Regions from separate parts of the Bradyrhizobium sp. CCBAU 53421 genome, predicted to be linked through region 4. Evidence: predicted binding sites of a transcription regulator. Region 4 holds the regulator's gene; each other region holds the start of a gene.
What was found. The regulator PhoB, encoded in region 4, activates phosphate uptake and scavenging genes when phosphate is short. The targets are predictions, from matches to a motif close to TGTCATNNANCTGTCAT.

Region 1 (7,605 bases), 2.5 Mb from region 4:
TCACCCGCGAGCGGCTGTCGCTGGAAGAGGCGGTCCGCAAGGTCGAGTCCGAGGCCGCGCAGCGCGCCCGCGAGGCCTCGCGTCCTGGCGGCGGGGCCCGCGGCAGCGACCCGCTGCGCCGTGCCAATCCGCGGCCGCCCGAGCCGAATTCCGCCGACACTGCCGCGCGCCCGCGGCCGCCCGCCGAGCAGCGCCCGCCGCGCAATTTGCGTCCCGACGCGCCGCCGCCGGCCCCACCGCGGCCGCAGAACCCGCCGGTCCCAGCCGGCTCCGATACCCAGCCGCCGCAGACCCGGCCGGCGCCGCCGCGCCGCGGTCCCGAAGGCGCGCAGCCGCCGGTGCCGCCGGCGGCCCCGGGCGTGCGCGGCTTCCGCGACATCACTGCCGATGCCGACGATCTCGGCCGTGCCGCGGCGCAGGCCAGCCGCAACGCGCGCAAGACCTACGCCAACGTGCCGTCGCCCTCGCCGGAATTCGACCGGCTCGAGCCGAGCCTGGAAAACCGCGGCGGCGATCCCGAGACGCCCTATTCCTACGAAGAGTCGATCGAGGAAGCGGAACGCTACACCCCGCAGCCGCCCCAGGCGCCGCCGCCACGCTCGCGAGTCGGCAATGGCGAGCGTGAGCCGAAGCGGCCGCGCGTCGGTTCGATGTTCCCGTTCAAGACCGCGATCGCGATCGGCATCCTGCTGATCCTGGTCGGCACCGGCTTTCTGTTCCACCAGCAGGCCGCCACCCTTGTCAGCAGCCTGTTCAAACCCTCCGCCCCGGTCGAAGCGCCGAAGGATGCCGCGGCGACGCCGTCGAGCAAGAAGATCACCGACCGTGTCGGCCAGCCGTCGTCGGGCGAGCCGGTCGCTCCGGTGGCGCAGCGCGTGGTGCTCTATGACGAGGACCCGTCGGATCCGAAGGGCAAGCAATATGTCGGCTCGGTAGTCTGGCGCACCGAGCAGGTCAAGGGATCGGGCAACCAGAAGCCCGACATCGCGGTGCGCGCCGACATCGACATCCCCGATCGCAAGTTCAAGATGACGATGTCGTTCCGCCGCAACACCGATTCATCGCTGCCGGCGAGCCATACCGCGGAATTGACCTTCATCCTACCGCAGGACTTCGCCAATGGCGGCGTCGGCAACGTGCCGGGCATCCTGATGAAGTCCAACGAGCAGGCGCGCGGCACGCCGCTGGCCGGGCTCGCGGTCAAGGTCACCGACGGCTTCTTCCTGGTCGGCCTCTCCAACGTCGACGCCGACCGCTCGCGCAATCTGCAGCTCCTCAAGGAGCGCTCCTGGTTCGACGTGCCGTTGGTCTACACCAACCAGCGCCGCGCCATCATCGCGATCGAAAAGGGCGCCCCCGGCGAGCGGGCCTTCAACGACGCCTTCGCGGCGTGGGGTGAGTAACAGGCTCGGCGCTCACTTCGGTGCTCACGATCTCATCGCCCGGCTGAGTCCGGCCGATTCCGTATCGCAGCGAAGTTCGGCTGTTGCAGCGCATCGACGCGATGATCCCGGAACAGTGCCGGGCTCTTTCGATTTTCCCCTAGAACAGCCGCGTGACTGCGTTACACTCGCCTGACGCTGGGCAGGGGCACGCCATGAAACGCTATCTGATCTTCGCAGCCGTCGGGCCGTTCATCGGCGGCTTCCTGCTGCTGCTCATGACCACCTATCAGTCCGGCTACTGGACCGAGACCAATGGCGGCGAAGTGGCGAAGCTGCTCGTCGTGTTCGTGAAGTCGCTGCAATACAATTATCTGTTCGGCATCGTGCCGTCGCTGATGTTCGGCGCGATCGACGACATTCTGATGCATATGCGGCGGGTCACGCCGACGGTGCGGATGCTGATCGTCGGCGCCGTGGCGTTCGTCGGCGCGGCGCTGACCTACGCCTCGCACGGCTCCGAAAGCGGCCCGGTGCAGTTCATCCTCTACGGGCTGGTCGGCTTCATCCCGGGCGTGATCACGTCCTGGCTGGCGCATCGATATGCCGAGGAGTTGCACGCGCCGGCGCAGCATGCATCCCAGCATTAGGGCGTGCAGCGCCTCCTTTGTAAAAACAGAAATTTTCGGCTTTGACGTGATTGGCAGTTTTTCACCGGTCGACGCGGTAATGCATCGTGGCCGGAGGAGGCCCTGCCTTACGCACGGCGAGCATCGGGTCGCGCTATTATCGTAGTCTTGTCAATGCACTAGGAGCGGGTCGCAGGTCGGCCGCATCGCGTTTCATGGAACTGTCACATGCGCGTCATGTAAACGTAGTCCCAATGTCACATGGCCGCTTTTGTCCTCCCGCGGCCGTGAGGGCGATCATATGAGCGATGTAGCGTTACCTGGTTCGATCGAGCCCGCGCGGCGCCGCGGCCCCGATCTCGAGAAGGGCTTTCATCCTCTCACCGGCATCATCTATCTCGGCGTGATCGGCGCGGCGCTGCTGTTCGTGGCTTACAGCATCTATGCGGATGTCGGTGCGACGGGGGCCGGGAAGACCTCTTATGCGGCGTTCCTGCTGCTGTTCGTCGCGCTGTTGATCTCGCTCGGCTTCGAATTCGTTAACGGCTTTCACGACACGGCGAACGCCGTCGCCACCGTGATCTACACGCGCTCGATGCCGGCTCGCATCGCCGTGGTCTGGTCGGGCCTGTTCAACCTGATCGGCGTGCTGCTCTCCAGCGGCGCGGTTGCCTTCGGCATCGTCTCCCTGTTGCCGGTCGAACTGATCCTTCAGGTCGGCAGCAGCGCCGGCTTCGCCATGGTGTTTGCGCTGCTGATCGCCGCCATCATCTGGAACGTCGGCACCTGGTATTTTGGATTGCCCGCCTCGAGCTCGCACACCCTGATCGGATCGATCATGGGCGTTGGTATCGCGAATGCCCTGATGCACGGACGGGAGGGGACCTCCGGCGTGGACTGGTCGCAGGCCGTCAACACCGGCAAGGCGTTGCTGCTGTCGCCGCTGTTCGGATTTGCGCTCGCCGCCATCCTGCTCTTCGGGCTGAAGACCGCGCTGCTGCGCGCAACACCGGCGCTGTTCGGCGAGCCGAAAGGCGATCAGCCGCCGCCATGGTGGATCCGCGGCATCCTGATCCTGACCTGCACCCTGGTCAGCTTCTTTCACGGATCGAACGACGGTCAGAAGGGTATGGGTCTCATCATGCTCATCTTGATCGGCGTGGTCCCGACCGCCTACGCCCTCAACCGCGCGATGCCTGCGAGTCAGATCGAGGCATTCACCGCGAACTCGGCTGCGGCGAGCAAGGTCATCGAGGATAAGGGAGCCGACCGCAAGGTGGCGGGCAATCCGCGTCCGGCGGTGACGAACTACATCAGTCTTCGCCAACTCGGCGACGATACCTATCCGTCACTCGCCGTCCTCGTCGGCGAAATCCGCGACCAGGTCGTGCAGTACGGTTCGCTGGCGAAATTCCCCGCCGAGACCGTCGGCAACACGCGCAACGACATGTACCTGGTGTCGGAGGCACTCCGCTTGCTGATGAAGAGCAGCGACAACGGGCTGAACGATGCGGACGTTGCGACGCTCAATCGCTACAAGGGCTCGCTGGATGCCGCGACCAAATTCATTCCGTCCTGGGTGAAGATTGCGGTCGCCATCGCGCTCGGCCTCGGCACGATGGTTGGCTGGAAGCGGATCGTCGTGACGGTGGGTGAGAAGATCGGCAAGACCCATCTCACCTATGCGCAGGGTGCCTGCGCCGAGATCACGGCGGCGGCGACCATCGCCGCGGCTGATGGCTACGGCTTGCCGGTGTCGACGACGCATGTGCTGTCGTCCGGCATCGCAGGCACCATGACCGCCAACGGGTCCGGCCTGCAATGGTCGACAATCCGCAACATCGCGATGGCCTGGGTTCTGACCCTGCCGATGGCGATGCTGATCTCGGGCGTTCTCTACTTCGTTTTCGCGCATTTGTTTTAGCCGGAGCAGCAAGACACCAGGATGCATCGGATCTGCATCCGGGTTCGGGGAAAGGAATTTCGAGTGGCAGATGCAAGCTTCAGCCTTCTGACGGGCAACGATATCGAAACGCGCCTGGTGCGGGCCGGCGGCGTTATCTTTCGCGAGGGTGAACAGGCCAACGAGCTGTTCGTGATCAAGAGCGGCTTCGTGCGCATTCAGGTCGGCAACAAGACCATGGCGGACCTGCCGGCGGACACGATCTTTGGCGAGATGGCTTTGATCGACAACGAGCCGAGGAGCGCGACCGCGACGGCGCTCACGGATGTCGAGCTCGTCCCGGTCTCGGAAAAGCAGTTTCTCTTCCTCGTCAGCCAGACGCCGCATTTTGCCCTGAAGGTGATGAGGACGCTGGCCCAGCGGCTCAGAACCATGAACAAGGGCGTGTATTAAGCGAGACGAGGATCGAGTCTTGCGCCATCGATTTCAATCGCCGCCGCTGTGGCTTGACGCCGCCGGCGGCGCACGGCAGGTGATGCGGCTTGAACGGCCATGAAGGTGACACAGTGGTAATGTGACGCAACTTGAACCACCTGCCCGCGTTACCATGTGATGGCCATGCCCGAGGACGACATCTTCACCCCCCACGCCACGCGATCGCGGCCGCCCTTCGGCGGGGCGCAGGCGCGCGGCAAGGTCATCGATCAGGACGGGCGCGAGCTCGGCGATGGCCCGCTGCATCCGCAGTTCCAAGGTTTTCAGGGAGCCTTTCAGGACGGCTTCCGCTTCGACTTCCGCAACTCCACCGCCAACCCGTTCGGCAATCTGACGCGCGAGGAGCGGCTGCAGCGGCTGGAGATGATCGCAAAGCTGCTGGACGTTGCCTTCGTCGTGCCGGGCACCAATGTCCGCTACGGCATCGACGGGCTGGTCGGCCTGATCCCGGTGGTCGGCGATCTCATCACCACGGCGATCTCGCTGTGGCTGGTGCGCGAGGCCCGCTTGTTGGGCGCGCCGTGGCACATCACGGCGCGGATGCTCGCCAATGTCGCGGTCGACGGCGTGGTCGGCATGGTGCCGGTGGCGGGCGATGCCTTCGACGTCATGTTCCGGGCCAACATCCGCAATGTGCGGATGCTGCGGCGCTGGCTCGACAAGCAGCCGAGACTTTAGGGCGAATAATCCGGAAAAGTGTGCTGCGGTTTTCCGATCAGATTATTCGCCAGAAAGACTCGTCCAAAACAAAAGCCCCCGGATCGGTCCGAGGGCTTTTCGTTGAGTGAGGAGCAGGAAAGCTTATGCGGCGTCGGCGTCGGTCTGGCTGGCGGCGGGGCGCGGACGGCGCGGCAGCGGGAACGCCTCGCTCTCATAGAGCGAGCGGATGCCGTTCTGGTCGAACCGGGCTTCCTCGACCTGCAGATAGGCGCCGTTCAGCGAATCCGCCGGCAGCTGCTCCATCGCGAACTGCACGGCCTCGGCAGCAGTGCCGAAACGGCGGTAGGCGAAGCCCGCCCGCTTCTTCTTGCGGATCGCGGCAGGAAACAGTTCGGCAGACGTATTGTAGTTGAACGGACGCAGGGGACGCATGGTCGACGACCTCTTGTGTTCTTGTCAGTTGGCGTGGCGCAAGGGATTTGGGGGACGGCGGCCTGTACTTGGCGGCGCCGTACATGTCATTTCGATCCCTAATATAGGCCTCTTTGACAAAAATGCGACCCCAGAAGCGGCCCCGGCAGAGCACATGCTGAATCCGCGCATGGCACCGCGTCCGGTCAAATAAGTCCATTTATTTCAATGGCTTACGACTCTCAAATCTTGTCAAGCAAGGCCAGGATCGCGACCACGATCAAAATCACCCCGAAAAGGCCCATTCCGGAGTGGCCGAGACCATAGCCATAGCCGCGGATCCGGCCGCTATAGCCGCCCAGCAGGACGATCAGCAAGACGATGATGAGGATCAGTCCAAGCGACATGACGCCCTCCTCAGAACAGGCGGCAGCCGCGCGGCGAGACGCCTACGGCCCCGCAGTTCCGGATCAAAGCACATTCCGGGGCGCGAGTCGTTAAGGCGCTCTGCCAATCACGAGGATGTTGTTGGCCGCTCCGGCGGCTATTTCTTGCCTTCGTCGATCGGCAGCACCTTCAGCGGGGTCGGATAGGGCTCGACCCGCAGCGAGTCGCTGGCGATCAGGCCGATCTTGTGCAGCGGCGCCTGTTCGAGATCGCCGGAAGCGGATTTGTGCACCGCGTACTGCCAGACGCTCATCGAGCCCTTGGCGACCAGCATCTTGGCGATGCCGCCGGCATTCTGGCCATCGATCTCAGCGAGATCGGCATCCGTCATGCCGATGACGATTTCGTCCTTGGCGGTGATGACCTTGAACAGAGAGATCTTGTCGGCGGCGAACGCAGGCCCGCTGACCGCGCCTGCCATGATGGCGCCGGCAAGACCGAGACCGAATAAAAGCTTTCCAGAAATCGGTGACATCAAAATTTCCTTGTGTTGAGGCGCGCGGAAGGACGGCCGCGCCAAAACAAAACCCCGCGCGACCGGTTCTTGGTCGCACGGGGCGGATCAAACGTTCGACGGGAAATCGGGATATTTGCCGGACCCGCCATCGTCAGCACAGGCGGCAAGCCCGCGCGTGACGCATTGCCGCTACTTCTTCTCGTTCAGCTTCAGCGCCGCCGAGTTGATGCAGTAGCGCAGGCCGGTCGGGCCGGGGCCGTCGTTGAAGACATGGCCGAGATGGCCGTCGCATTTCGAGCACAGCACCTCGGTGCGAATCATGCCGTGGCTCATGTCGCGCTCCTCGTCGACATGGCTCTCGGCCGCGGGCTTGGAGAAGCTCGGCCAGCCGCAGCCGGAATCGAACTTCTGGTCGGACTCGAACAGCGTCTGGCCGCAGCCGGCGCAGACATAGGTGCCCTTGCGGGGATCATGCTCGTATTCGCCGGTGAAGGGGCGTTCGGTGGCCTTCTCGCGCAGCACGGCGTACTGCATCGGCGTCAATTCCTTGCGCCACTCGGCCTCGCTCTTGCGGACCTTGCCGTCGGTTTTGGTATCGGACATTCAACCTCCTTTGCGAGATGCTCAGTTGGTGACCTTGGTGCTGCTCACCAGCGTCGGCTTCTCGATGTAGTTCTCCGCGAAGATCTTCTTCAGGTTCTCGACCTTCGGGATGTCGTTATACGCAATATAGGGTTGGTTCGGGTGCAGCGTCAGATAGTCCTGGTGGTAGCCCTCCGCCGGATAGAACGCCTCCAGCGCGCCGACCTTGGTGACGATCGGCTTCTTGTACACCTTGGCCGCGTTGAGCTGGGCGATATAGGCATCCGCCACCTTCTTCTGCTCGTCGCTGGTGGTGAAGATCGCCGAGCGATATTGCGTGCCGGAGTCCGGGCCCTGGCGGTTCAGCTGGGTCGGGTCGTGCACGACCGAGAAGAAGATCTGCAGGATCTTGCCGTAGGAGATCTTCTGCGGGTCGTACTTGATCTCGACCGACTCGGCATGGCCGGTGCTGCCGGTCGAGACCTTCTCGTAGTCGGCATTCGCCTTGCTGCCGCCGGAGTAGCCGGACACCGCGCTGACGATGCCGGCGGTGTGCTGGAACACGCCCTGCACACCCCAGAAGCAGCCGCCGGCGAGCACCGCGGTTTTGATGCCGGTTTCCGGCGCGCTCGCGGCCGG
Region 2 (7,605 bases), 950 kb from region 4:
GGGTCGCGGATCACGATCGCGCCGCGACGCGTGTCGAGCACACCCTCCGCCTTGAAGTTCTGGATCACCCGGCTGGTGTAGCTGCGGCCGACGCCGAGCAAGGTCGAGAGCTGCTCATGCGTCAGCGGCACGACGCCGTTGCCATTGGTGCGCTCCATCGCCGAGATGATCCATTTCGCGGCGCGCTGCTCGATCGAGTGGATCGCATTGCAGGCGGTCGACTGGAAGATCTGCGCGAGCATGCAGTCGGCATAGCGCGCGAAGATGTTGCGCACCGAGATCGACTTCAGCTTGGCGGCGTCGAGCTTGCTGATCGGCAGCCGCAGGAACGGCCCGCCGAACTTGACGGTGATGCGCGTATACGCCGGCAGGAAGCCCTGACTGACGATGCCGCCGACCGCGCCCTCGCGGCCGACCAGGATGGTCTCGACATCGCGGCCGTCCTCGTTGGCCACCATGTAGGACGCAAGGCTCGGTCCGCATGGGAAATGCACGATCTGGACGTCGTCGCCGGGATTGTAGAGCAGGTCGCCGGCCGCAGCCTCGACCACCGCAAGATGCGGCGCGATCAGCTCGTAATCGGCGGCATTCAGCCGGCGCACAAGATTGTTGAACGGCCGGTCGCACGTCCCGGCCAAATCGGTCCGTTTCGCAATCATTGGAAAATCCTGAAAACCCAACGCGGACCATACTGAAAATGTTCCAGCTTTTATGTTCACTAGTGAACAGACGCGGCGGCTTGCGATGTGATGGCTTTCATCCCGGGAACAGCCGGCGTGCTTTCGGGCGCCGGTCGCGGGCCATCCGGCCGGACTGATCCGGTCTCTCATCCATCATCGAAGCAATGGACACCGCGTCATGGAATCCGCCAGCAATGCCTGCATGCCCGGTGACGTCCTCGTGGTCGAGGACGATCCGATCATCTCGCTCTATTTCGAGGACACTATCCTGGGCTTCGGCGCCCGGACGGTGCGCACGGCTGCGAACGTCGCGCGCGCGCTCGAATTGATCGCCGAGCGCGCGCCGGATTTCGCGCTGCTCGACGTCGGCCTCGTCAGGGGCGAGAAGACCTTCGCGATCGCCGAACAGCTCGATGTGCTGAAAGTGCCGTTCGCGTTCGTCACGGGTTATGGCGCCGATATCAGGCTGCCGGAATCGCTCGCCGGCAAGCCGCGGCTGACCAAGCCGTGTACCAGCGAGACGCTGGAAGCGGCGCTGCGAAACGGACGCTGACGGATTGCCGGGCTTTCTGCCTCGCAGTCGGCGCGTTCGTCGTCTACGATGCAAGTTGTCGGATTCGGGCGACGCACAGCCCTCGGGAAGCCGTCATGGCGATCAGGACATCTGCCGCTGCGCTCGCAGCAGCGCTCTTGCTCGGGCTGCTGCTCGCGCAGCCGCGGCCTTCGGCCATCGTTGGTCGCTTCGTATCTCCCGCCAGCGCCGAGCCGGCCGCGCTCACGAGCGGGCAATCGGCGGCGCTCAACGCCTACGATAATGCCGTGAAGGACTTCGTCTCGATCCTGCGCCAGCGGCGGGCGCAGATCGATTCCCGTCAGCCGCTGCCCGATCTGCCGGGCCAGGCGCTCTATCTTGCCCGTGTCGGGATGATGAGCGCCTACAAGGATCTCACCGATGCGCTTCCGTCCAGGATCGGAAGACCCAATAGATTCGGAATCCCTCCGGCCTATTTCGACGCCGACAATGAGCCGCTGCTCGATGAGTACAGGAAGCTGTTCGACGTGATGGAGGCGCCGCCCGCCAGTGCGCAGAGCTCCGAGACGCCGTTCAAGGACGTGGTCGACCTCGCGACGGTGATCGCGCGCGCCAGGGGGCTGGATGCCGCTGACGCCGCGACTGCCGGCCGGATCAGCCTTGGCCTGTTCTTCGCCGAGACCAACGGCAAGCAGAATGCCGGAAATGCGCGGTCGAACACCTACAAAGGCAGCCTGCAGACCGGTCCGTCCGAAGATCGCAACGGTCGAAAGAAGTGGGCCGCAATCAAGCAATCGATCGCGGCCCTCGATCCTGCGCTGGACCGCCGCGACGACATGGAAGAAGCGCGAGCCGGCAATCTCGATCACCGGTTCAATCACTGGACCGCGGTGCGCGATGCGCTCATGAACGAGCACGCGGATATTTTCCCGCAGGTTCCCGCGATCGCAAAAGCCCTGCCCGATCCGATCGATCAGATGAAGCTCTTCGAGCTCATCCAGATCATTCCCAGCCCGACCAGGGCGGCGCTGAAGTCGGGCAATCTCGTCAACTACAGGATCTCCGAGCCCAGGATCATGGGATATCTCCGCAACAACAGCATCTTCGCCTTCGGTCGGGCCGACAGGGCAAGGACATCCGCAAGCTTCCGCGAAATCCTCGACGCAATGTGGCTCTTCAGCCCCAAGTTCGAACAGGCGCTCACCAAATTTAACGAGATCAAGGCCGGCAAGCCGGGCTGAACCGGGGGAAGTGGATCGCCCGGCCGTCAGAGTGGACCGAGCAGGGCCCATCGCGGCTCGCAGAATTCCTTCACCGCGGACACGACGCTGCTGCCGATCGCGTTGCGCCGCTCGGGCGAGTCCATCTTGAGTTCTTCGTCGCGGTTGATGATCGAGCCGGCTTCCAGCAGGACGGCCGGCATCGCGGTCTTTCGCAGCACGATCAGCTCATCATAGCTGTAGACGCCCGTGTCCTTGTTCAGCAGCGGGTGCTGGTTGCTCCCCATGATGGGCAGGCTGTATTGCGCGGCATATTGCAGCCCCTGCGCCTTCATTTCCTTCGCGATCAGTTCGGCAAACCGGAGGCTCGCCCCGAAGTCCGGATTCTCGCGGGAGACGAACACAGAGTAACCGCTGAAGCGGTCGCTGAAGTGGCGTTTCTTGCCCTCGAATTCCCAGTCCTCGAGCATCTTGTTGGGCACGGAATCATGATGGATCGACAGCAGGAGGTCCGCGTGCAGGTGGTTGGCAGCGGCGACCCGCCTGAACAGGCTGGGTCGTGCTTTGCCTTCGGTCAGAAGCAGCTTGGTTGCGGCAAAGCCTTCAGCCTTCAGCTTCTCCTCGATCAGCCGCGCAAGGCGCAAATTGAAGGCGAACTCGGCGACATTGCGCGCGCTGATCGCGCCTTCCGATTCCGCGGTATGTCCGACATCGAGCACGATCCGCAGTGTCGCGGGATCGCATTTGGCTGCGGCCGGCTTGGCAACGGTAGGCGGCAGCGCGACCGGCCCAAGGGCGGCAAGCCGTGTGGCGCGTGGCTTTGATGGCGCGTGGTGCCTTGCCAATCTGGCAGGCTTCGCCGATTTCGCGCGCTTTGCCGCTTTGGGATGCTTCGGTGAGCTCTTGAAGAGATCAGGCAGCCAACCGGCATCGCTCACGTCGATCGGCAGCAGCGCGAACACCGCGATCGCGACGACAAGCAAGCGACGAGGCCGAAGCCTCGCGACGATGCCACCAAGCACGCGAATCGATTCGCAGCGCCTCATGCTCCGCCCCTCCGGGCCCCCAGCATAACGGCTCTGACATCGATACCGGAAGAGGCAGGTCGCGTCCATCCCCTGTCAATCGCGGCAACGCCGTTGCCTTGTTCGCCCTTGCCTTGGAGCAAGGGCGTTCAGCGCGGGGAGCGCGGTTCCGTCGCGCCGGCGACCTGATTACACCGGCTTCGGATCGAGCGTGATCGCCCACAACTCGGCGTCGACCCGGTCGCGCAGGCTCACCGTCATCTGGCCGCTCTTGCCGTCGATCTTGACGTGGCCGAAGAACTGCATGCCGGCCGACGGCGGCAGGTTCTGGTTGGCCTCGCCTGGCGCCTTGACGAACTTCACCTCGGGGCCAAACGTGTTGTCGAGCTCGTTCGGACCGAACGTGCCGGCATGCAGCGGGCCTGAGACGAATTCCCAGAACGGATCGAACTCCTGGAACTGGGCCTTGTTCGGGTTGTAGTAATGCGCAGCCGCGTAGTGCACGTCGGCGGTCAGCCACACCGTGTTGACGATGCCGGCGGTCTTGATGAAGCGCAGGATGTCGACGATCTCGAGCTCGCGGCCGCGCGCCGGTCCGTCGCCCTGCGCGAAGGCTTCCGAGCCCTTCTTGTTGGTCGCGTCGTCATAGACGATCAGCGACAGCGGCATGTCGGAGGCGATCACCTTCCAGGTGGCGCGTGAGTTGAGCAGTGCACGCTTCAGCCAGGCCATCTGGTCCGGCCCGATGAAATAGGCGTCGGGGCCGTAAGTCTCCTGTAGGTTCGGACCGTTCGGGCCGCGATAGCTGCGCTCGTCGAGCATGAAGACGTCGAGATGCGGGCCGTAGCTCAGCGTGCGATAGACGCGGCCCGGCTCGACGATGCTCTCGCGCATCGGATACATCTCGTGGAAGGCTTTGGCCGCGCGCGCGGCGAGCACGTTGATGTCGCGCTCCTTGTAGGCGGCCGGCAGCTGCTTCGACAGCGACCAGTTGTTGGTCACCTCGTGGTCGTCCCACTGCACGAAGATCGGCACCTCGGCATTGAAGGCGCGCAGGTTACTGTCGAGGAAATTGTATTTGTGCGCGGCGCGGTATTCGTCGAGCGTCTCGGCGACCTTGGCCTTCTCCGGGATCGTGATGTTCTTCCAGATCTTGCCGTCGGGCTGCTTCTGCTCGGCGGTGATGACACCGTCGGCATAGATGGTGTCGCCGGAATGCAGGAAGAAATCCGGGGCGTGCTTCTTCATCGCGGCAAAGGTGATCATGCCGCCGTCGTCGGGATTGATGCCCCAGCCCTGGCCGGCGACATCGCCGCCCCACACGAAGGAGACGTCGCGGCGGTCGCTCGGCGCGGTGCGGAAGCGGCCGACCACGGGCTCGCCGACGATGTCGATATGGGCGAGGTCGCGGAAGCGGACGCGATAGAAGATGTCCTGGCCCGAGGGCAGGTTCTCCAGCAGCATCTTGGCGGTGAAGTCGCTCTCCGGCAGCGCCGTGATCGGCGGCAGCGTATGGGCGTCCTTGAACGATTCTGACGTCGCGACCTCGACCATCATCTGCGACGGCCGGTCCGCACGCGCCCACACCACGCCGCCGTCGACGCCGACATCGCCGGACTGCACGCCATGGGTGATCACCGGGCGATCGGCCGCGCGCGACAGATAAGGCATCGCGACCACGCCGGCGCCGGCCGCAGCCGCCGTGGAAAGAAAGCGTCGGCGGGTGAGGTTTCGCGAAAACCGGATCGTCATGGGGAGCCTCCTTAAGGTCACAGCGACAATGCGCCGCGGGCCGGGACAGACCTAGAAAAATTCCATGACGGTGAGATTACAGGGGGATGGAGAGCGGATCGTCAGAGAGGCCGCGCCCTTCGTAAGGTGAGCACGCACGTTAGGCTCCCTCCCCCTTGTGGGGGAGAGTTGGGGAGAGGGGTAAGCCCCGGGCGGTGACGCCAGAGACGAAATGACACTCGCGCAATCGCGGCGACGTTCTCGGGATCAAGCTTGAACGGAGCAAGCGGCACCCCCCTCCCTGACCCTCCCCCACAAGGGGGGAGGGAACGGAGAGAGTTCGTTCGCCGATGGCGAAGCTGTGCAAGTATGGAGACCTACGCCGTGCCCGCCGCCCTGAACTGGCTCGCAGTCCGCTGCAAGTTCTGCGGCATGCTGAGCAGCAGCGCCTTGCGGTCGGCGACGGCGTTGTGGAACTGCTCCAGCGCGATGTTGAAGGCGGTCAGCGTGCCTTCCTCGATCGCGCCGTGCTCGAAGCAGTCGAGCGTGTGGCGCAGGATGTCGTCGGCTTCCGCCTGCAGCTGGTCGAGCTCATCGGTCGAATCGCTTTGCCGGGCGGTCTTCAGCATCTCCAGCAGGCGTTCGCGTTGCGAGGTGTTGGTGTTGCGCTCGTCCTGCTTGAGATAGCCGGCGAACCACGCGCCGGCCGAGCCCATCGCGGAGAACGCCATCAGGCTCCACCAGATGTAGTCGCTGTAGCGGTCGAGGAAGGTCTTTTCCTCGCCGTCGACGAAGGCGGCCGCGCCCGGATGCACCGGGATGGTGGCGTCCTTGTCGGTGTCGGGCGTCTCGATCTTGGCGGCGAGCGGAAAATCGTTCTTGAGCGATTGCCGGATCGCGAACAATTGCCGGGTGAAGGCCGCGACGGTCGCGTCCGATAGGCCCTTTCGCGCGACGATGTGGTGCGAGAAGCTGATCGTCTTCACCTCATCCTCGGGCCGGTCGGCCGAGCCGAGCGAGCCGGCGGGGATTTCCGCGGCCTCATAGGCCGGATGGTTCTGCGCGATCGCCTCGGAGGCGTCGATCGCCAGGAAGGTGGGTTCGCCGCCGTCCTTGGTCGATGCCGTGATCGCATCGATCGTGATCTTGCTGTTGGCCGGGCCGACGGCGAGATAGGCATCGGCCTTCAGGTTCTTGATGGCGTCGATCGCTTCATTGGCCGGGAATTGCACGATCTCGACCTTCATCGGATCGACGCCGTATTGCGTCAGGATCAGCTTCAGCAGATTGACGTTGGCCGGGGTGCGGCCGACGACGCCGATCTTGCGGCCGGCAAGCTGCGCGATCTTGGTGATCTTTGCGGCCTTGCGGCCCTTGCCCTTGGCCGCGGGCGGCACCCACATCACCACGACGTTCTTGCGCAGGGTTGCGACCGCCTGCGCATTCTTCGGCACTTCGAGGTCGCCGCGGATGATGGCGAGATCGGCCTTGCCGTCGGCCAGCGTCTGCGCGCTGGCGCTGGCGCCGTCGGTCTGCACCGGTCTGAGTTTGACCTGGGTGTGCTGCTGGTTGTTGAAGGCCTGCGCCAGCGCCTGCACGACCTTGAGGTCATCGCTGCTCGCGGGGCCGACCGCGATCCGCAGCGTCACCGGACGCACCGCGAAATAGTAACCGGCGATCAGGGCGCCGACGATGGCGAGCGCGCCCGCGATCAAAACGAACATCAGCCGTCGCTTTGCAGAGCGCAACGGCTTGGGCGATATGCTGGCGGAGCCGTCTGTCATCGATCTCGCAAACAATCGTCGGGGCTCAATCTCGCAAAATTGCCAACGCGCACATATCAGGCATTTGTAGCAAATTCCTGGAGCCACAGATGTTACATCTGCGTCATGGTTACCAGCGGCGATAGGACGCTATTTCGGCCTTATTTTCGGCATGGATCCCATCCTTGAGGCCGGCGGTTAGACTAGGGTGGGTGCCAAACGGGAGGGTTATCATGGTCGAGAGGCTGTCAGCGGAAGCAAGGAAGGCCGCGCTTTGGGAACTGGCCGGCTGGTCCGAGCTGGCCGGGCGCGAGGCGATCGCAAAGACCTTCGTGTTCAAGGACTTCAACGAGGCCTTCGGCTTCATGGCACGCGCCGCCCTGATTGCCGAGAAGAGCGACCATCACCCCGAATGGAAGAACGTCTACAAGACGGTCGAGGTCGTGCTGGCGACCCACGACGTCGGCGGGGTGACCAAGCGCGATATCGACCTCGCCAAGGCCATGAATGCGATCGCAAGGCAGCTCGGGGTCAACTGACCCGGCCGCGCGCAACCTTGCGCCGGTTGGCCGACATCCCCAGATTCGCAGCGTCCGCCGCCGATTCGGCGCGCGGCACCGAGGGAACCTGGCGATGCCATCGACCGACACCGGC
Region 3 (7,605 bases), 4.2 Mb from region 4:
ATGCTCGCGGGCCAGGTTCATGGCGGGGCGATGCAGGGCATCGGGCAGGCGCTGATGGAGCAGGCGGTCTATAGCCAGGCCGACGGTCAGCTCGTCACCGGCACCTTCATGGACTATGCGATGCCGCGCGCTTCCGACGGGCCGTCCTTCGTGTTCGAGACCCACAACGTGCCGTGCACGACCAACCCGCTCGGCGTGAAGGGCGCCGGCGAGGCCGGCGCGATCGGCTCGTGTCCGGCAGTCGTCAACGCGATCGTCGAGGGGCTGCATCGCGAGTTCGGAATCGACCATGTCGACATGCCGGCCACGCCGGAGCGGATCTGGATCGCGATCCGCGAGGCGCAGCGCCGCCATAACCTCTGATAAATTGTCGCAGGCGGAATGAAGATTCCGCCTGCGGTGTTTGCTAACCAGGCCGGCCGCGTACCTGCGGACCGGGACAGAGCAGGATTGAGGGTTTTGCCGATGAAGCGGATTGTCGTCGTTGCAGCGATGCTTGCGTTGAGTGCGGGTGCTGTCGTGGCCGACCAGAATCAGGTCAAGCAGACGCAGGCCCAGATGAAGGAAACCGGCAAGAACGCCGGTGCGCTCGGCGCCATGATCAAGGGCGAGAAGCCCTACGACCAGGCAACGGTCGACGCCGCGCTGGCGAAATTCGAGGACACCGCCAAGAAGCTGCCGACGCTGTTCCCGGAAAGCAGCAAGGGGCTCAAGACGGATGGCGACTACTCCGCCGGGCCGAAGATCTGGGAAGACAAGGCGGGCTTCGAGCAGCACATCGCGAGCTTTGCCAAGTCGGTCACCGACGCCAAGGGCAAGATCAAGGATGTCGACACGCTGAAGGCCGAGCTGACCGTGATCGGCAAGCAATGCGGCGGCTGCCACGAGACCTATCGCCTCAAGAAGGGCTGAGGGCCGCTCGGTCAACGAGAAGGGCGGACGCTGCAAGGCGTCCGCCCTTCCTTGTGTCGGCCGTTTCTTGTTAACGCTTACTTGGTCAGATCTACTTCGTGACTTGGCCGCGGATCTCTCCGCCCGGGTTGGCCGCGGTGTGGACGTTGACATAATACTTGCCGGCGAGGAGATCGGCGGCCTGCGCGTCGGTCAACGTTGCGCTACCCTCGACCGGGCTCGACGTCGCGTTCGGGATCGCAACCGCGACGCCGGAATTCTTGCCGGCCTCGGCGGGACCGTGGAAATGCGCAGCCGTCGCCGGACCCGACAGGCCGGAATAGGTCAGCTTCCAGCTCAGCTTCTTGGTGGCGGCATCGTAGTCGATGTCGGCGGTGCCGGTGCCGGCGCTGGTGGTCGCAGGCACTTCGGACTTGCCGTCCAGTTTGGCCTGCAGCTTCTCGGCAAGGGCCGGACCGGCAAGGGCGATTGCGGCGCCCAGTGTCAGCGTGGCAAGCAAGGTCTTGTTTGGCATGGTTCTCTCCCCTTTGACGTCACACGATGGTTGCAATCTTCAAACCGCGGCGCTTCGGATTTATTCCCAAAATCATCGTGAGTGCGGCAAATTTGATGCGAGCTTGTGCGACCGGTTGCCATCATACTGGTTGATGAACTGACGCGACCAATGACGGATCGGTGAATGTTGCGACGAATTCTCCTCCTGGCCGGCCTCGCCGGCTTGATCGGCCTTGGCGTGTTCTGGTGGCTGACGATCCCCGCGACCGTTGCCGCGAGCGCGCTGCCCGCCTACCAGCCCAATCTGGCCAACGGGCTCACAACGTTCAATGCGGGAGGATGTTCCTCCTGCCACGCGGTGCCGAAGCAGGACGACCGCACGCGGCTCGGCGGCGGGCTCGCGATACCGTCGCCGTTCGGCACCTTCTATGCCCCGAACATCTCGCCCGACCCGAACGACGGCATCGGCCGCTGGAGCGAGGCCGATTTCGTCACCGCGGTCATGAAGGGCACCTCGCCGTCGGGGACGCACTATTTTCCGGCGTTTCCCTACACGTCCTATCAGCACGCCAGGGTCAATGACGTGCGCGACCTGTTCGCCTATCTCAAGACCTTGCCGCCGGTCGCGGGCAAGGTGCGCGAGCACGATTTGCCGTTTCCCTTCAACATCAGGCGCGATGTCGGCGTCTGGAAATTCCTGTTCATGGACGGCAAGCCGTTCATCGCTGATGCGAGCCGCTCGGCGCATTGGTACCGCGGCGCCTATCTCGTCAACAGTTTCGGCCATTGCGCCGAGTGTCACAGCCCGCGCAATTTCCTCGGCGGCATCATCACTTCGCAGCGCTTCGCCGGTGGCCCGAATCCGGAGGGCGAGGGCTGGGTGCCCAACATCACGCCGCGGGGGATCGCGGACTGGAGCGCAAAGGACATCGCCTATTTCCTCGAGAGCGGCCAGACGCCGGACGGCGACAGCGCCGGCGGATCGATGGTGCGCGTGATCCGCAACACCTCGCAGCTCTCGTCAAGCGATCGCGACGCGATCGCCGAGTACATCAAGTCGCTGCCGCCGGTCGACGGGCCGCCGAAGCCGACGCGCAAGGCGGACAAGAGTGATCCTTCATGATGGCGCCTGATGATGCTTGGCCTTTCATCCGCGCCATGCGCTGGCGGCAATGACCATCAAGCCACCGGCAATCGCAAGATCCTTGAAGAATAGCGTTCGTTCCACCTTGTCGGCGAGGTCGAGGTGGAATCCGAACGCGGTCGCGAGGCAGAACAGCGCCAGCGCGCCGGCGGCGAATGACAGCTGCCAGCCGATCATCAACGCCAGGCCCGCGCCAAGCTCCAGCGCGATCACCAGCGGCAGCAGCACGCCGGGAATATGGTGTGCCGCCATGTGGTCGAGGAACGGCTTCGGGCCAGCGATCTTGGCTGCGCCGGCAAGGATGAACAGCAATGCGAGCAGGCTTCGTCCGGCAATCGTGACCATCGTGATCGGCATCAGGGGACCCTCCGGGCTTGTCATTGGCTGTACCGACCGTCGCTCTTGGCCTGTGAAGCGAACAGGACGGCGGACAGGATGAAGGCAAAGACGAAGAAGATTGTCCGTGCGAGGACCAGCGCCTTCGCCTGCTCCACCGGCGTGACCGAAATCAGGATCCCGAACGGGATGTAGCACCACAGCACCACCGCGATCGTCCTGCCGAGCCTGCCGAACTGCAGGAAGCCGAACGAGAACAGCAAGGCTGCGAGATAGCTGGCGTGAAACTTGACCTGGGAGACGGAGCGGGCGGTCTGGAAGTAGTCCTGCGAACCCCTGGTGGTGAGGATACCGATCACCATGGTGGCGACGCTCAACGCCGCGAGCGTCGCCAGAATCGCGAGCGTCCGGTCCAATGGCCTGATCTGCATGATATAGCTACTCCGTGCGCGTGTAGCCGACTCGTCGCGTTACAAATATCAACTGCTATCTGAAAATAGATATCAGATGATATCTGAAAATCAATTGGTATTTTAAATCCGGGAGCCTTGTCCGTTGCCCAGGCTAAATCGCGAGGAAAGTCAGGCCCGTACGAAGAGTCTCCTGATCGAGGCGGCGCGCGAGGAGATCATCAAGAAGGGGTTTGCGCAGGCCTCCGTGCGCGACATCGCCGACGCAGCCGGATTTTCGCAGGGCGCGTTCTATTCGAATTTTCCCGACAAGGAGGCGATCCTGCTGGAACTGGTGCAGCAGCACCAATCCGAGGAGCGTGCAAAAATCGAAAGCGTATTGGGGCAGACGCCGGGCGAGCCTGCGAAGGTGATGGCGGGCCTTGAAAAATGGGCCGCCACCGCCAATTCGGATCCGGGGTTTGCCGTGCTGGCGATCGAGCTGCAATTGCAGGCGCTGCGCAGCCCGACTTTCGCGCAAGGCTATAACGAACTCAACCGCAAGCACCGCCGTGCCCTGGGCGTGTTGGTGACGCGGCTGTTCGAGTTGCTTGGCAAGCAGGCGCCCGCTGATCCCGTGGAGATCGCGACCGGCTTCATCGCATTGGGCCGCGGCATGGCGCTGTTGTCGAGGGGCGGCGAAGTGAGTCGCAGCGGCCGTATCGTTGTCACGTTCCTGAAGGCGCTGATCGACGCGGCGCCGGCCGCCTAGAGCATGATCCGGAAAAGTGTGAAGCGGTTTTCCGAAACGATCATGCTCAAACAAGGAGCTAAAGCGCGACGACGATTCAACCCAATCTCATCGCGCATTGGCCGCGCGCACCTCGCCAATCGGGCATTTGGGAAGATCGATGCGTTACTTCGCGCCGAACGCCTTGAAGGTGATGATGGTGAGGGTGTCCTGGATGCCCGGGATCACCTGAACCTTCTCGTTGATGAAATGGCCGATGTCGGTGTCGTGGTCGACGTAGAACTTGACCAGGAGGTCGTAGTTGCCCGCGGTGGAATAGATCTCGGACGCAATCTCGGCTTCCGCCAGCGCGTTGGCGACGGTGTAGGACTGGCCGAGCTTGCATTTGATCTGGACGAAGAAAGGAACCATCAAAGTCGTCTCCGGGGATTTCCGTGACTATAGGCCCAAAACGGGCCGCCAAAGCAAGGGTCAAGGCGGCGCCAACCTGCGGTAAAGTCAGGCGAACTTGCTGCCGATGGGCGGGCGGGCTAGGACAGGCCATGATCTTGTTCGTGATGGTCTCATTCGTTTCAACCGCCGGTGCCGCAGCATGACGCCGGTCGCGCTCACCATCGCCGGCTCGGATTCCTCGGGCGGGGCGGGCATCCAGGCCGACCTCAAGAGCTTTGCCGCGCTCGGGGTCTATGGCGCCTCGGCGATCACGGCGCTGACCGCGCAGAACACCACGGGGGTCAGCGGAATCCATCCGGTGCCGGCTTCGTTCGTCACCGCGCAGATCGATGCGGTGTTCTCCGATCTCGACGTCGGCGCGGTCAAGATCGGCATGGTGGCGCAGGCCGACACAATCGCAGCGATCGCCGATGGGCTGAAGCGCTGGGCGCCGCGCCACGTCGTGCTCGATCCGGTGATGGTCGCAACCTCGGGCGATCGGCTGCTGGCGGCCGAGGCCGTCGATGCGCTGAAGACCATGCTGTTTCCACTGGCCTCGCTGATCACGCCGAACCTGCCGGAAGCGGCGGCGCTCTTGAACGAGCCGGTCGCCTCGAACGAGGCCGACGTCGAGCGACAAGGCAAGCGATTGCTCGCGATGGGATGTCGCGCGGTGCTGGTGAAGGGCGGCCACGGCTCCGGCGTTGACAGCATCGACTATCTGATCGACGCCGCGCGCAGCATCGCACTCGCGGCACCACGCATTGCCACCGCGAACACGCACGGCACCGGCTGCTCGCTGTCGTCGGCAATCGCGGCAGGACTCGCGAAGGGCGAGGGCATGGAGACCGCCGTGCGCAACGCCAAGGCCTGGATCACGGGTGCGATCGCAGAAGCCGATCGCTTCGCCGTCGGCCACGGCCACGGACCGGTGCATCACTTCCACAAATACTACTGAAGCTCTTGTAGCCCGGATGGAGCGCAGCGAAATCCGGGGCCGCGACATCCGCGGATACAGGACCCCGGATTGCGCTTCGCTTCATCCGGGCTACGCGATCATCGCCGCTTCGGATGTGTGTTGTTCCGCCGCGATATGCGCACAACACAACGCCTGTTCCACACAGCTGCGATCGCCCATGTCGCCAGATTGTCGCACGCCCCTGTTATCCGCAGGGGAGGGGCGTGCTGCTGATTCTCGTTAACTGTTTGTGGGGCCTTGGGTCGCGGGGATCGTCATCGCCTTGTCACAGGAATCTGTTAGGTGCACAGGCATGGGAAGTGACTCCTTGAGTGAAGAGAGCCCCGAGCGGCGCTTTCGCACTTTGTTTATCTCCGATGTCCATCTCGGAGCCCGCGGTTCGCAAGCCGACCGCCTGCTGGACTTCCTCCGCTCTCACGATGCCGACACGATCTACCTCGTTGGTGATATCGTCGATGGCTGGGCGCTGAAGTCGAACTGGTACTGGCCGCAGACCCATAACGATTTCGTGCAAAAGATGCTGCGCAAGGCGCGCAAGGGTGCCAAGGTGATTTACGTCCCGGGCAACCACGACGAGTTCCTGCGCAAATATTACGGTACGCATTTCGGCGGCATCGACGTGGTGGAGAACACCGTCCACACCGGCGCCGACGGCAAGCGCTACCTCGTGATCCACGGCGACATCTTCGATCTCGTGGTGCAGAACGCGCGCTGGCTCGCCCATCTCGGCGACAAGGCCTACGACTTCGCGATCCAGATGAATCGCTTCGTCAACTTCTTCCGCAAGATGTTCGGCGTTCCCTACTGGTCGCTGTCGCAATGGGCCAAGCTGAAGGTCAAGAAGGCGGTGAACTATATCGGCGCGTTCGAGGCGACGCTTGCCGGTGAGGCGCGGCGCCACGGCTGCGACGGCGTGATCTGCGGCCACATCCACTACGCGACGATTCATGACGAGCACGGCATCCGCTACATGAATTGCGGCGACTGGGTCGAGAGCTGCACCGCGCTCGCCGAGCATGAGGACGGCAGCTTCGAAATCATCACCTGGACCGACCCGGTGCGCCGGATCGCGCCGGTTCCGCGAGTGACGGCACGCGCTGCATGACGCATATCCTGGTCGCGACCGATGCGTGGCATCCCCAGGTCAACGGGGTTGTCCGCACGCTGACCATGATGGCACAGGCGGCGCAATCGCTCGGCGTCGAGGTGAGCTTCCTGACGCCGGACGAGTTCCGCACCTTCGCGATGCCGAGCTATCGCGATCTCCGGCTGGCGCTGCCGTACCGGTCCAAGGTCGCGAGCCTGATCGAGGCGGCCAAGCCCGACAGCATCCATATCGCGACCGAAGGCCCGATCGGGCTGTCGGTTCGCCGCTATTGCCGCAAGTGCGGCCTGCCGTTCACGACGAGCTTCCACACCCGCTTTCCCGAATACGTCTCGGCACGGACACCGGTTCCGGAAGCCTGGGTGTGGCGTGCGCTGCGCTGGTTCCACAAGCCGAGCCGGGCGGTGATGGCGGCGACCCCGGCGCTGGCCGCCGAGCTGCGCCAGCGCGGCTTCCGCAACGTGGTGCTGTGGTCGCGCGGCGTCGATACCGCGCTGTTCCATCCGCGCGACGTCGATCTCTGCCTGCCGCAGCCGGTCTATCTCAGCGTCGGCCGGGTGGCGGTGGAGAAGAATCTCGAGGCGTTCCTCGATCTCGATCTGCCCGGCACCAAGGTCGTGGTCGGCGACGGGCCGGCGCGGGCGGCGCTGGAGCGGAAATATCCGGAAGCCGTCTTCCTCGGCGCTCGTCATGGGGAAGAATTGGCCGAAATCTATGCTGCGGCCGACGTGTTCGTTTTCCCCAGCCGCACCGATACGTTCGGTTTGGTGCTGCTGGAGGCGCTGGCGAGCGGCCTGCCGGTTGCCGCTTTTCCGGTCACCGGCCCTCGTGACGTGATCGGCGCGGCGCCGGTCGGCGTGCTCGACGAGGATTTGCGGCACGCTTGCCTGGAGGCGCTCAGCATTCCGCGGCAGGCCTGCGTCGATTTCGCCGCGCTCCACACCTGGCAGGCATCGGCCCGGGTGTTCATCGACCGCTGCATGAACGTCCGCCCCGCAGCGCCCGACGGCGAGGGGGAGGCGTTCGAATTCGGCGCCGAAGAGCACCATTTCGCGGCCTTGC
Region 4 (7,605 bases):
TCGCCGCCGAGCTGGCGCATGCCGACGTCGAACGACACCCTTGTGCGGGTCGACGGGCGCTCGAAGATCATCGCCAGCGTCTTGCCTTCGAGCGGCTTCCTGCCCTTCTCATGCGCCTTCAGCTTCGCCTTCATGGCGGCTCCGGCCGAGAGCATGTTGCGCAGCTCGCCGAGCGGCAACTCGTTGATGTCGAGGAAGTGACGGACCGGCTTGCTCATTATCCGGCCGCCTTCTTCGGCTGCGCCGCCGATAGCACAGAGCAGGCGCGCTCGAGCGAGGTGATCGACTGGTCGATCTCGGCCTCGGTCACGATCAGGGGCGCGAGGAACCGCACCACATTGTCGCCGGCGCCGACGGTGAGCAGCTTCTCGTTGCGCAGCGCGGCGATCAGATCGCCCGACGGCACCACGGCCTTGACGCCGATCAACAGGCCCTCGCCGCGCACCTCCGACAGCACGCCCGGATAGCGGTCGACCACGGAGGCAAGCTTCTGCTTGAGCAGCAGTGACATCTTCTGCACGTGCTCGAAGAAGCCGGGCCTCAGCATGACGTCGAGCACGGCATTGGCGGCGGCGACCGCGAGCGGATTGCCGCCGAAGGTCGAGCCGTGCGAGCCCGGCGCCATGCCGGCCGCAGCCTGTGCGGTCGCCAGCACCGCGCCGATTGGGAAGCCGCCGCCGAGCGCCTTCGCCAGCGACATCACGTCCGGCGTGACGCCGGTGCGTTTGTAGGCGAACAGGTCGCCGGTGCGGCCCATGCCGGTCTGCACCTCGTCGAATGCCAGCAGCAGGCCGTGCTCGTCGCACAGCGCGCGCAGCGTCTTGAAGAACGCCTGCGGCGCGGAACGGACGCCGCCCTCGCCCTGCACCGGCTCGATCAGGATGCCGGCGGTGTGCGGGCCGATCGCCTTCTTCACCGCCTCGATGTCGCCATGCGGCACCTGATCGAAGCCATCCATCGGCGGGCCGAAGCCCTCGAGGTATTTCGCCGAGCCGGTCGCAGCCAGCGTCCCCAGCGTGCGGCCATGGAAGGCGCCTTCGAAAGTGATGATGCGATAGCGCTCGCCATGCCCCTTCGAGAAGTGATGGTGGCGGACCAGCTTGATCACGCCCTCCATCGCTTCCGCGCCGGAATTGCAGAAGAACACGAAGTCGGCAAAGCTCTGCTCGCACAGCCGCGCGGCCAGCACCTCGCCGTCCGGGCTCTTGAACAGGTTCGACATGTGCCACAGCTTGGTCGCCTGCTCCTGCAACGCCTTGACCAGATGCGGATGCGCATGTCCGAGCGCGTTCACTGCGACGCCCGAGGTGAAATCGAGATAGCGGTCGCCGTTGGTTGCGATCAGCCAGGCGCCCTCACCGCGCTCGAAGCCGAGATCGACCCGGGCGAAGACGGGGAGCAGATGCGACGAGGCGCTGTTGGTCATGGCGTTCACTGCCGGTTTCAAGCCGACAATTGCCGCGCGCCTTGACGCCAGCGCAGCAACGGCCAGCTTCGGAAAACAAAACGGCCGCCTTTGCGGGCGGCACGTGGCGGGCATTCTATGCTGCGGTCAGTCGGTGTCAATCGTCACGAACCGCCCTTCCTGCAATGCGAAACCGGCGCAATCCGGGGCATTCCGGTGCGGTGGAAAAGCCTCACAGCAATGCTTAACTGTGTGGGAACATGTGGACGCACGGCCGCGGACTCTTGCGCCTGAGTCACGCCATATTGTAGCGTTTGGCCTGTCGGGTACGACATCTCGTGCGGCAGTACTGGACCCTCTAAGTAGCCTTTGTGTCTCGCGTAAACGTTCGGGCGCAACACCGTGCCCGGCGAGGGCTAAGGGATTCTGGCCGCAGGGATATTTGTCCAGATTTGGCTCGCAGCGCCGCTCCAATGACTGGCCGGCGCCATGCGAAAGGAAGAATGCGATGACTGTATTGACCTGGTCCGACGATCGCGTCGAGCAGCTGAAGAAGCTCTGGGAGTCTGGCCTCTCGGCCAGCCAGATCGCAGCGGAACTTGGCAATGTGACGCGAAATGCCGTGATCGGCAAAGTGCATCGGCTCGGCCTCTCCGGCCGCGCCAAGGCCCCCTCCACGGCTGCTCCGCGGCAGCGCAAGGCGCGCCCCGCCCAGCATATGATGCGGGTGGCTCGCCCGGTCTCGCGCGGCAACACCGCGCTCGCCCATGCCTTCGAGGTCGAGATGGAGCCGGATCCGATCTCCTTCGACAACGTGGTGCCGATGAGCCAGCGGCTGTCGCTGCTCGAGCTCAACGAGGCCACTTGCCACTGGCCGGTCGGCGATCCCTCGAGCCCGGAATTCTTCTTCTGCGGCGGCAAGGCGCTCGCCGGCCTGCCCTATTGCGCGCATCACTCGCGCGTCGCCTACCAGCCCGCTGCCGATCGCCGCCGGCCGTCGGCAAAGCCACAAATCAAGTAGCACTCGGGAAACCAGCCTGGACTGCAAAAACAAATCCCCGCGGAAGCGGGGATTTTTTTGTGAGACGCGTAGCCCGGCTGCATCACCGGTGTCGTCCCGGCGAAGGCCGGGACGCATACGCCGCGGCCGACGCAATCGGCAAGCGGCCAGACGGCTTTCTAACAACACCCATTCGTGGTTATGGATCCCGGCTTTCGCCGGGACGACACCGGTGCGGCTTGAGATTGCCGCACAGCCTTACGGCTGCGGCTCGGCCTTCGCGAAGCGGTCGTCGAGCGCGTAGCCGGCGCCGCGCACGGTGCGGATCGGATCCTGCTCGCGGCCCGGATTGAGCAGCTTGCGCAGGCGGCCGATATGCACGTCGACGGTACGCTCATCGATATAGATGTCGCGGCCCCAGACACTGTCGAGCAGCTGCTCGCGGCTGAACACGCGGCCGGGATGCTCGAGGAAGAATTCGAGCAGCCGATACTCGGTCGGCCCGAGATCGATCGGACGGCCCGAGCGCGCCACGCGGCGCTTCTCGCGATCGAGCTCGATGTCGCCATAGGTCAAGACGGTCGCTAGCCGCTCCGGGCTCGCGCGACGCAGCAGGCCCTTCACCCGCGCCAGCAATTCCGGCACCGAGAACGGCTTGACGATGTAGTCGTCGGCGCCGGTGGCAAGCCCGCGCACGCGCTCGCTCTCCTCGCCGCGCGCGGTCAGCATGATGATCGGAAGCTGCTTGGTCTCGGGCCGTGCCCGCAGGCGGCGGCACAGCTCGATGCCGGACAGGCCCGGCAGCATCCAGTCCAGCACCACGAGGTCGGGAACGCGCTCCTTCAGGCGGGTATCGGCATCGTCGCCGCGCCCCACCGTTTCGACATCGTAGCCTTCCGCATCGAGGTTGTAGCGCAACAGCGTCGTCAGCGCTTCCTCGTCTTCGACTACCAGAATGCGTGCGCTCATCGGTCTAAGTTCTTTCTCTGTGGTGATCCGTTGCCCTGACGCAAACCGAAACGCCTACTTCCTTCAGCATAATCTCCGCGCAAGCGGCTTGTCGCGGATCGCACACCTAGTTGCCCGGCACCGTGGTGGCAAAGTTGGTCATGTCGCCCTTCGGGCGCTTGTCGGTGATCTGCTGGCCCTCGATCATGTAGAACACGGTCTCGGCGATGTTGGTGGCGTGATCGCCGATCCGCTCGATGTTCTTGGCGCAGAACATCAGATGGATGCAGAACGAGATGTTGCGCGGGTCCTCCATCATGTAGGTCAGCAGCTCGCGGAACAGCGAGGTGCAGATCGCATCGACCTCCTCGTCGCCCTTCCAGACGTTCATCGCCGCCGGCAGATCGTGCGCGGCATAGGCGTCGAGCACCGACTTGACCTGCGACAGCACGAGGTCGGTCATGTGCTCGAGGCCGCGGATCAGCTTCAGCGGCTGGAAATCGCTCTCCAGCGCCGCGACGCGCTTGCCCATGTTCTTGGCGAGGTCGCCGATCCGCTCGAGGTCGGTCGCGACGCGCATCGCGCTGACGATCTCGCGCAGGTCGATAGCCATCGGCTGGCGGCGGGCGATCGTCAGCACCGCGCGCTCTTCGATGACGCGCTGCAGATTGTCGATTTCGATGTCGGCCGCGACCACGCGCTTGCCGAGCGCGACGTCGCGCCGGATCAGCGCATCGACCGACTCGGTGATCATCCGCTCGACGAGCCCGCCCATCTCGGCGACCAGGCGGGTCAATTCCTGCAGGTCGCTGTCGAATGCCTTGGCGGTATGTTCAGAAGCCATCATCTCTCTCCTCAGCCGAACCGGCCGGTGATGTAGTCCTGGGTGCGTCGATCGCTCGGCGAGGTGAAGATCTTGTTGGTGTCGTCGAACTCGATCAGCTCGCCGAGATACATGAAGGCGGTCTTGTCGGAGACGCGCGCCGCCTGCTGCATGTTGTGGGTGACGATCGCGATCGTGTAGTCCTCGGAGAGCTCCTGGATCAGCTCCTCGACCTTGGCGGTCGAGATCGGATCGAGCGCCGAGCACGGCTCGTCGAACAGGATCACCTCGGGACGCACCGCCACGGTGCGCGCAATGCACAGGCGCTGCTGCTGGCCGCCGGAGAGCGACAGGCCGGAGGCGTTCAGCTTGTCCTTGACCTCGTTCCACAGCGCGCCGCCGCGCAGCGCCTTCTCGACCCGGTCGTCCATCTCGGACTTCGAGATCTTCTCGTAGAGGCGGATGCCGAAGGCGATGTTCTCGTAGATCGTCATCGGGAACGGCGTCGGCTTCTGGAACACCATGCCGACCCGCGCGCGCAGCAGATTGAGGTCCAGCTTGGGATCGAGAATGTTGGTCTGGTCCAGCATCAGCTGGCCGACCGCGCGCTGGCCCGGATAAAGATCATACATCCGGTTGAAGATGCGCAGCAGGGTCGACTTGCCGCAGCCCGACGGGCCGATGAACGCCGTGACGCGGTTGGTGCCGAGCGTCAGGTTGATGTTCTTCAGCGCGTGGTGCTCGCCGTAATAGAAGTTGAGGTTGCGCACCGTGACTTTCGGCGGCGCTTCCGGAAGCGGAACCTGGGGAACGTGGCCCGCGGCAGTCGTGGAGACAGAAAGCTCGGTCATTTTGCGGCCCTTTCGGCACCAAGGATACGCGCGCCGATATTCAACGCGAGCACGGTGAAGGTGATGAGCAATGCGCCGCTCCACGCCAGCTCTTTCCAGTAGGCGTAGGGGCTCTGCACGAAGTTGTTGATGGTCACCGGCAGGTTGGCCATCGTCTTGGTCAAGTCCCAGCTGAAGAACTGGTTCGACAGCGCGGTGAACAGCAGCGGCGCGGTTTCACCGGCGACGCGGGCGGTCGCCAGCAGCACGCCGGTGATCAGACCCGATCGGGCCGCACGATAAGCGATCCGCTTGATCACCAGCGAACGCGGCAGGCCAAGCGCCGAGGCCGCCTCGCGCAGCGGATTGGGCACCAGCAGCAGCATGTCCTCGGTGGTGCGCAGCACGACCGGGATCACGATCACGGCGAGCGCGAGGCTGCCTGCGATCGCCGAGAAGCCGCGCATCGGCACCACCACCGCGCCGTAGATGAACAGGCCGATGATGATCGACGGCGCGCTGAGCAGGATGTCGTTGATGAAGCGGATCACCGAGGTGAGCTTGTCGTGCTTGCCGTATTCGGCGAGGTAAGTGCCGGCGAACAGGCCGAGCGGCGCGCCGATGCCGACGCCGATCACGGTCATGATGACCGAGCCGACGATGGCGTTGAGCAGGCCGCCATCGGTCGAGCCGGGCGGCGGCGTGTTCTGGGTGAACAGTTGCACGCTGAGGCCGGCAAGGCCGTTGTAGAGCAGCGTGATCAGGATCAGCGCCAGCCAGGTGACGCCGAACAGCGCCGCACCGACGCACAATGCGCGAATGACGATGTCGCTGCGGCGGCGGGATTTGTAGATCGGGTTCATGGCGTTACTTCCCCGCCTTCTTTTCGAGCCGCATCAGCATCAGCCGCGCGCCGGCGAGCACGAAGAAGGTCAGCACGAACAGCAGGAGGCCGAGCAGGATCAGGCCGGACTGGTGCAGGCCGTCGCTCTCGGCGAATTCGCTGGCGATCGCCGCCGAGATCGTGGTGCCCGGCGCGAAGATCGACGACGAGATCCGGAACGAGTTGCCGATGATGAAGGTCACCGCCATGGTCTCGCCGAGCGCGCGGCCGAGCGCCAGCATGATGCCGCCGATCACGCCGACCCGGGTGTAGGGGATCACGACGCTGCGAACGACTTCCCAGGTGGTGCAGCCCATGCCGTAGGCGGCCTCCTTCAGGACCGGCGGCACGGTTTTGAACACGTCGACCGAGATCGCCGTGATGAAGGGCAGCACCATGATGGCAAGGATCAGCGCGGCGTTGAACAAGCTGAGATAGGACGGCGGGCCGGCGAATACCGCGCCCAGCACCGGGACGCCCTCGAACAGCCGGATCATGAAGGGCTGGAACGTGTTGGCGAGGAACGGGCCCAGCACGAAGAAGCCCCACATGCCGTAGATGATCGAGGGGATGCCGGCGAGCAGCTCGATGGCGATGCCGATCGGTCGGCGCAGCATTTGCGGGCAGAGCTCGGTGAGGAACACGGCGATGCCGATGCCGACCGGAATGGCGATCAGCATCGCGATGACGGAGGTGATCAGCGTGCCGTAGATCGGGCCGAGCGCACCGAGCACCGGCGGATCGGCCGAGGGCGCCCAGCGCTGCGTCCAGAGGAAGGCAAAACCGTATTCCTTCATCGCCGGCCAGGCGCCAACGATCAGCGACAGGATGATGCCGCCGAGGATCAACAGGACCGAGATCGCCGAGACGCGGGTGATCCAATAGAAGGTGAGATCACCAAGCTTGAAAGCGCTGAGGGCCTTGGCGCGATCATAAGGTCCGGCGGCTTCCATTACATCGCTCTGAACAGCCATGTCTGCCACGCCAATCCCCTCTTTTTTATTTGAAACCTGCACAAACCGCCACGCCCCCGGAGCGATCTTCATCTGACGCATAAGGCCGGGCGTCGTTCCGGTTGCGCCTCCCGGGGCGCGAATCCCGGGCTCCGGCCGCCCTTCTTGCGGCGGTGACGGAGCCCGGGTCTTGGTCGCTCAGCCTGTGCCGCGCTCAGGAGGCGGCACAGGCTTTGTTCGAAGCGTCGGACTTAGCTCTTGATGTCCGAGGACCAGGTCTTCTCGATCAGCTTGACGACCGAGTCCGGCATCGGGATGTAGTCGAGCTCTTCGGCCGCCTTGTCGCCCTTCTCGAAGGCGTACTTGAAGAACTTGAGCGCTTCCTGCGAGGCCGCCTTGTCGGTCGAGTCCTTGTGCATCAGGATGAAGGTCGCCGCGGTGATCGGCCAGGAGGCTTCGCCCGGCTGGTCGGTCAGGATCACGTAGTAGCCGGGGGCCTTGGCCCAGTCGGCGTTCGACGCGGCGGCCTGGAAGGCACCGATGGTCGGCTGCACGGTCTTGCCGGCCTTGTTGACCAGCGCGGTGTAGGTCAGCTTGTTCTGCTTGGCATAGGCGTATTCGACATAGCCGATCGCGTTCTTGGTCTGGCTGATGTTGCCGGCAACACCTTCGTTGCCCTTGGCGCCGACGCCGACCGGCCACTCGACCGCGGTGCCCGAACCGACCTTGGACTTCCAGTCGGCATTCGACTTGGAGAGGTAGT

Region 1: the regulator PhoB is predicted to act here: its motif matches at 2,223-2,239, upstream of XH92_RS08815 (inorganic phosphate transporter).
Region 2: the regulator PhoB is predicted to act here: its motif matches at 5,274-5,290, upstream of XH92_RS01650 (alkaline phosphatase).
Region 3: the regulator PhoB is predicted to act here: its motif matches at 5,691-5,707, upstream of XH92_RS16850 (UDP-2,3-diacylglucosamine diphosphatase).

What each region holds. Positions count from the first base shown of each region.
Region 1 covers NZ_CP030047.1:1,860,846-1,868,450, forward strand. The annotation lists gene XH92_RS08805 (hypothetical protein) at 1-1,403, shown strand, start outside; gene XH92_RS08810 (DUF5413 family protein) at 1,598-2,032, shown strand; gene XH92_RS08815 (inorganic phosphate transporter) at 2,313-3,935, shown strand; gene XH92_RS08820 (Crp/Fnr family transcriptional regulator) at 3,957-4,367, shown strand; gene XH92_RS08825 (DUF4112 domain-containing protein) at 4,527-5,087, shown strand; gene XH92_RS08830 (hypothetical protein) at 5,211-5,501, opposite strand; gene XH92_RS08835 (DUF3309 family protein) at 5,723-5,887, opposite strand; gene XH92_RS08840 (hypothetical protein) at 6,025-6,402, opposite strand; gene msrB (peptide-methionine (R)-S-oxide reductase MsrB) at 6,574-6,987, opposite strand; gene msrA (peptide-methionine (S)-S-oxide reductase MsrA) at 7,009-7,605, opposite strand, start outside.
Region 2 covers NZ_CP030047.1:339,799-347,403, forward strand. The annotation lists gene XH92_RS01630 (Crp/Fnr family transcriptional regulator) at 1-659, opposite strand, end outside; gene XH92_RS01635 (response regulator) at 859-1,233, shown strand; gene XH92_RS01640 (hypothetical protein) at 1,329-2,453, shown strand; gene XH92_RS01645 (N-acetylmuramoyl-L-alanine amidase) at 2,480-3,478, opposite strand; gene XH92_RS01650 (alkaline phosphatase) at 3,647-5,209, opposite strand; gene XH92_RS01655 (TAXI family TRAP transporter solute-binding subunit) at 5,566-6,912, opposite strand; gene XH92_RS01660 (4a-hydroxytetrahydrobiopterin dehydratase) at 7,185-7,490, shown strand; gene XH92_RS01665 (YkvA family protein) at 7,585-7,605, shown strand, end outside.
Region 3 covers NZ_CP030047.1:3,561,569-3,569,173, forward strand. The annotation lists gene XH92_RS16805 (xanthine dehydrogenase family protein molybdopterin-binding subunit) at 1-363, shown strand, start outside; gene XH92_RS16810 (cytochrome c) at 466-912, shown strand; gene XH92_RS16815 (CHRD domain-containing protein) at 1,004-1,426, opposite strand; gene XH92_RS16820 (cytochrome c) at 1,592-2,530, shown strand; gene XH92_RS16825 (DoxX family protein) at 2,555-2,908, opposite strand; gene XH92_RS16830 (hypothetical protein) at 2,929-3,318, opposite strand; gene XH92_RS16835 (TetR/AcrR family transcriptional regulator) at 3,545-4,048, shown strand; gene XH92_RS16840 (Lrp/AsnC ligand binding domain-containing protein) at 4,193-4,438, opposite strand; gene thiD (bifunctional hydroxymethylpyrimidine kinase/phosphomethylpyrimidine kinase) at 4,620-5,417, shown strand; gene XH92_RS16850 (UDP-2,3-diacylglucosamine diphosphatase) at 5,731-6,543, shown strand; gene XH92_RS16855 (glycosyltransferase family 1 protein) at 6,540-7,605, shown strand, end outside.
Region 4 covers NZ_CP030047.1:8,651,818-8,659,422, forward strand. The annotation lists gene argF (ornithine carbamoyltransferase) at 1-218, opposite strand, end outside; gene XH92_RS40070 (aspartate aminotransferase family protein) at 218-1,426, opposite strand; gene XH92_RS40075 (GcrA family cell cycle regulator) at 1,914-2,426, shown strand; gene phoB (phosphate regulon transcriptional regulator PhoB) at 2,664-3,374, opposite strand; gene phoU (phosphate signaling complex protein PhoU) at 3,481-4,197, opposite strand; gene pstB (phosphate ABC transporter ATP-binding protein PstB) at 4,209-5,027, opposite strand; gene pstA (phosphate ABC transporter permease PstA) at 5,024-5,869, opposite strand; gene pstC (phosphate ABC transporter permease subunit PstC) at 5,874-6,863, opposite strand; gene pstS (phosphate ABC transporter substrate-binding protein PstS) at 7,094-7,605, opposite strand, start outside.